DNA from 2 places in the Stutzerimonas tarimensis genome. Region 1 is predicted to be linked to the other one. Evidence: predicted binding sites of a transcription regulator. Region 1 holds the regulator's gene; the other holds the start of a gene.
What was found. The regulator FliA, encoded in region 1, starts transcription of late flagellar genes. The targets are predictions, from matches to a motif close to CTAAAGTTTNNNNNNNNNNNGCCGNTAA.

Region 1 (2,453 bases):
ACACATGGGAAAACATCCCGTACAGGTGATAGCAGTGACCGGCGGCAAGGGCGGCGTCGGCAAGACCAACGTATCGGTCAACCTGTCGCTGGCCCTGGCCGATCTCGGCCGCAGGGTGATGCTGATGGACGCCGACCTCGGTCTGGCCAATGTCGACGTGCTGCTCGGGCTGACCCCCAAGCGCACCCTGGCCGACGTCATTGCCGGCGAGTGCGAACTGCGCGACGTGCTGATTCCGGGGCCGGGCGGCATCCAGATCGTGCCGGCGGCGTCGGGCACCCAGAGCATGGTGCAGCTTTCGCCCTTGCAGCATGCTGGCCTGATCCAGGCTTTCAGCGACATCGGCGACAACGTCGATGTGCTGATCGTGGACACTGCGGCGGGCATCGGCGATGGCGTGATCAGTTTCGTGCGCGCGGCGCAGGAAGTCTTGCTGGTGGTCACCGACGAGCCCACCTCCATCACCGATGCCTATGCACTGATCAAGCTGCTCAACCGCGACTTTGGCGTGAATCGCTTTCGCGTGCTCGCCAACATGGCGCATACCCCTCAGGAAGGGCGCAACCTGTTCGCCAAGCTGAGCAAGGTGACCGACCGCTTCCTGGACGTCGCCCTGCAATATGTCGGCGCCGTGCCCTATGACGAGATGGTGCGCAAGGCCGTGCAAAAGCAGCGCGCCGTGTACGAAGCCTATCCGCGTTCCAAGTGCGCCCTGGCCATCAAGGCGATCGCGCAGAAGGTCGACAACTGGCCGCTGCCGGTCAACCCGCGCGGCCATCTCGAGTTTTTCATCGAACGTATGGTTCAGCCTGTTGCAGGTACTTCGGCATGACTGGCGCGGGACTTCGCATGTATTCCAACAAGGCCCAGGCCAGCGATTCGCGTCGCCTGGTCGAGCAGTACGCGCCTCTGGTCAAGCGCATCGCCTACCACCTGCTGGCGCGTCTGCCGGCCAGCGTGCAGCTCGACGACCTGATGCAGGCCGGCATGATCGGCCTGCTGGAAGCCTCTGGCAAATACGATGCCGGCAAGGGTGCCAGCTTCGAGACCTACGCGGGCATCCGCATCCGCGGCGCGATGCTCGACGAGGTGCGCAAGGGGGACTGGGCGCCGCGCTCGGTCCACCGTAACACTCGCATGGTCAGCGACGCGATACGGGTGGTGGAGGCGCGTACCGGGCGCGACGCTAAAGATCATGAGGTCGCGGCCGAACTAGAGATAAGTCTCGAAGATTATTACGGCATCCTGGGCGATACCCAGGGCAGTCGCCTGTTCAGTTTCGACGATCTATTCCAGGCAGGCGAGGGCGGCGACCTCAACGAGGATGCCGAAAGCGCGCATCCGGAGCCGTTCCGGGAACTGGAGGACGAGCGCTTCCAGCGCGCCCTGGTGGAGGCGATCGCCCAGTTGCCCGAGCGAGAAAAATTAGTGATATCACTTTACTATGATGAAGAATTGAACCTGAAGGAAATCGGTCAGGTGCTGGGAGTCAGCGAGTCGCGCGTCAGCCAGTTGCACAGTCAGTGTGCTGCCCGCTTGCGCGCGCGCCTGGGTGAGTGGCGAGCGCGCTAGGCCATTCGCCGGGTTATTGAGGCTTTTTTGGAGGTCGAACCTTGGACAAGAACATGAAGATCCTCATCGTCGACGACTTTTCGACGATGAGGCGGATCATCAAGAATCTTTTGCGTGATCTCGGCTTTACCAATACCGCTGAAGCGGACGACGGCACCACCGCGTTGCCGATGTTGCAGAGCGGCAGCTTCGACTTTCTCGTGACCGACTGGAACATGCCCGGCATGAGCGGCATCGACCTGCTGCGTGCAGTGCGTGCCGACGAGCGCCTCAAGCACCTGCCGGTGCTGATGGTGACCGCCGAGGCCAAGCGCGACCAGATCATCGAGGCCGCGCAGGCCGGGGTAAATGGTTATGTGGTCAAGCCGTTCACGGCCCAGGTGCTCAAAGAAAAGATCGACAAGATCTTCCAGCGCGTGAGCAACTGAGTTCGCCGAGAGGGCTATATGGCGCAGACAGACAATGCCGCCCCGAGCGACTTCGAGGGTAGCCTCAGGGCCAACGCTCCTGAACTGATCGAGAGCCTCCAGCAAGGGCGCTTCGCTGAAGCAACGGACATCATCAACAAGCTCAACCAGTCACGTGACCGCGGCCTCTACGCCGAGGTGGGAAAGCTCACTCGCGAGCTTCACAGCGCCATCGTCAAGCTGGAAATCGACGCGCGCGCCGGACATGGCGAGGCGTCGCAGATCACCGATGCCACCGACCGGCTGTCCTATGTCGTCGAAATGACCGAAAAGGCCGCCAATCGCACCATGGATCGGGTCGAGGAATGCGCGCCGCTGGTCAATTACATCAGTTACGAGGCGCAGAGCCTGGCGGCCGACTGGCAACGCTTCCTGCGGCGCGAGATGAACGCCGAGCAATTTCGCGAGCTGACC
Region 2 (2,453 bases), on a different contig from region 1:
GGGCCATGGAGTCTGTTGGCATGTAGCAATAAAAGGGCCGAGACGCTGTTAGCAGAGAGGCTGCTGAGACTCGCGCTCGAGGCGGGGTGTGAGTCGGCGCCTCGGCGGTCAGGGGAAGGAAAGTAAGGGAGCGTCGACGCAGCGCAGCCTGGGTGGGCTGCGCCTTTTGCCTAGCGCTGCTTGAGCATGTCCTGGATTTCCTGGGTGGCGTCCTGGGTGCGCCGGGCCAGATTCTTCACCTCGTCGGCGACCACCGAGAAGCCCCGCCCCACCTCGCCGGCGCGCGCGGCTTCGATCGCAGCGTTCAGAGCCAGCAGGTTGGTCTGGTCGGCGATGCCCTTGATCACCCCCACCACCTGGGCAATCTGCCCGTAGGTGGCCTGCATGGCTTCCTGCTCGCGTTCCCTGGATTGCTCGGCGGCCTTCTCGTCACTGATGTTGCGCACCGCACCGATCACCCGCCGCAATACGCCCCGGTCATCACGCAGGCAGCGGCCGCGCTCGCGAAACCAGATATTCCCCTTGCTCTTGTGGCGCATGCGGTACTCGACCATGTAGGAGGAGTGCCGGTCGGGACTGCGCATCATCGCGGCGAACTGCTCCATCACCTCACCCAGGTCGTCCGGGTGGGCGACCCTGTTGAAACTGTCCCAGCCATCGGGAAACTCCTCGCGGCTGTAGCCGATCAGCGCCCGAAACTGATCCGACCAGCGAATCAGGCTGTGGGGGTGGTCCGGGTCACCGTTGGCCACGGCGAGGTCCCAGCTGCCTTCGGTCAAGGTCTGCTTGGTCAGTTCCCAGACCTGCTGCTCCTGCAGCTGTTCATTGAGGCGTGCGTCCTGCTCGGCGAGCAGTTGGCGGGCATCGGCCAGCTCTCGCTCGAGGCGCTGCTGCTGGTCGCGGCTTTCATCGAGCTGCCGACGCAGGCTGGCGAGCTCTTCGGGCGTGCAGGGTGGAGGACGGATGGCGGCAAGCGCGTCCTGCTGGCCACGTTGGCGGTGCGCCAATTGTTCCAGCAACTGGCAGAGCGCCCGGTGGCGGGCCAGACTGGCGCAGGCGTCGGGCGAAACCGGCTGACCGGCCAGCAACCGGCTCAGCTGGTCGCCCAGCTCGGCGGCCAATGCGGCGGGGACGTCTTTGAACCACATGGCGAATGCTCCTCTGGCATTGGAAACTGATGGCGCGACTTCACGCCAAGCAATTTATCGGCCACCGGCTCTGAAGACTTAGTTCCGGTGATCGGCTCGACGGTCTTGGGCAGCGTGGCACTGCCTGGCTTATAATGTGCGGTTTCGTCGCCCGACCTGTTCGGGCCACCTTCTACTGCGCAGGACAATCCCTTGATCTCCACCGCCAACATCACCATGCAGTTCGGCGCCAAGCCGCTGTTCGAGAACGTGTCCGTCAAATTCGGCAACGGCAATCGCTACGGCCTGATCGGCGCGAACGGCTGCGGCAAGTCGACCTTCATGAAAATCCTCGGCGGCGAGCTGGAGCCATCCGGGGGCCAGGTGATGCTCGAGCCCGGCATTCGTCTCGGCAAGCTGCGCCAGGATCAGTTCGCCTACGAGGACTACTCGGTCATCGATACCGTGATCATGGGCCATACCGAGCTGTGGACGGTGAAGGCCGAACGCGACCGCATCTATGCGCTGCCGGAGATGAGCGAGGACGACGGCATGGCGGTGGCCGAGCTGGAGGTCCAGTTCGCCGAATACGACGGCTATACTGCGGAATCCCGCGCCGGCGAGCTGTTGCTGGGCCTGGGCATACCGCTGGACCAGCATTTCGGCCCGATGAGCGCGGTGGCACCAGGCTGGAAGCTGCGGGTACTGCTGGCCCAGGCATTGTTCTCCGACCCGGAAGTCCTGCTGCTGGACGAACCGACCAACCACCTGGACATCAACACCATCCGCTGGCTCGAAGGCGTGCTCATCGCGCGCAACTCGACCATGATCATCATTTCCCACGACCGCCACTTCCTAAACAGCGTCTGCACCCACATGGCCGACCTGGATTATGGCGAGTTGCGGCTGTTCCCCGGCAACTACGATGAGTACATGACTGCCGCCACCCAGGCGCGCGAGCGGCTGCTGTCGGACAACGCCAAGAAGAAGGCGCAGATCGCCGAGCTGCAGACCTTCGTCAGCCGTTTCTCGGCCAACGCCTCCAAGGCCAAGCAGGCCACCAGCCGCGCCAAGCAGATCGACAAGATCCAGCTGGAAGAGGTCAAGCCGTCGAGCCGGGTGAGCCCCTTCATCCGCTTCGAACAAACCAAGAAGCTGCATCGCCAGGCGGTGACCCTGAACAAGATGGGCCAGGGGTTCGAGGGCGTGCCGCTGTTCAAGAACTTCTCGCTGCAGGTCGAAGCCGGCGAGCGGGTTGCCATCATCGGTCCCAACGGCATCGGCAAGACCACTCTGCTGCGTACCCTGGTGGGCGAGATGCCACCG

Region 2: the regulator FliA is predicted to act here: its motif matches at 1,203-1,230, upstream of ACFOMF_RS17050 (methyl-accepting chemotaxis protein).

What each region holds. Positions count from the first base shown of each region.
Region 1 covers NZ_JBHRXZ010000029.1:43,308-45,760, forward strand. The annotation lists gene fleN (flagellar synthesis regulator FleN) at 5-832, shown strand; gene fliA (RNA polymerase sigma factor FliA) at 829-1,572, shown strand; gene ACFOMF_RS17405 (chemotaxis response regulator CheY) at 1,626-2,000, shown strand; gene ACFOMF_RS17410 (protein phosphatase CheZ) at 2,019-2,453, shown strand, end outside.
Region 2 covers NZ_JBHRXZ010000027.1:81,434-83,886, forward strand. The annotation lists gene ACFOMF_RS17050 (methyl-accepting chemotaxis protein) at 171-1,148, opposite strand; gene ACFOMF_RS17055 (ABC-F family ATPase) at 1,341-2,453, shown strand, end outside.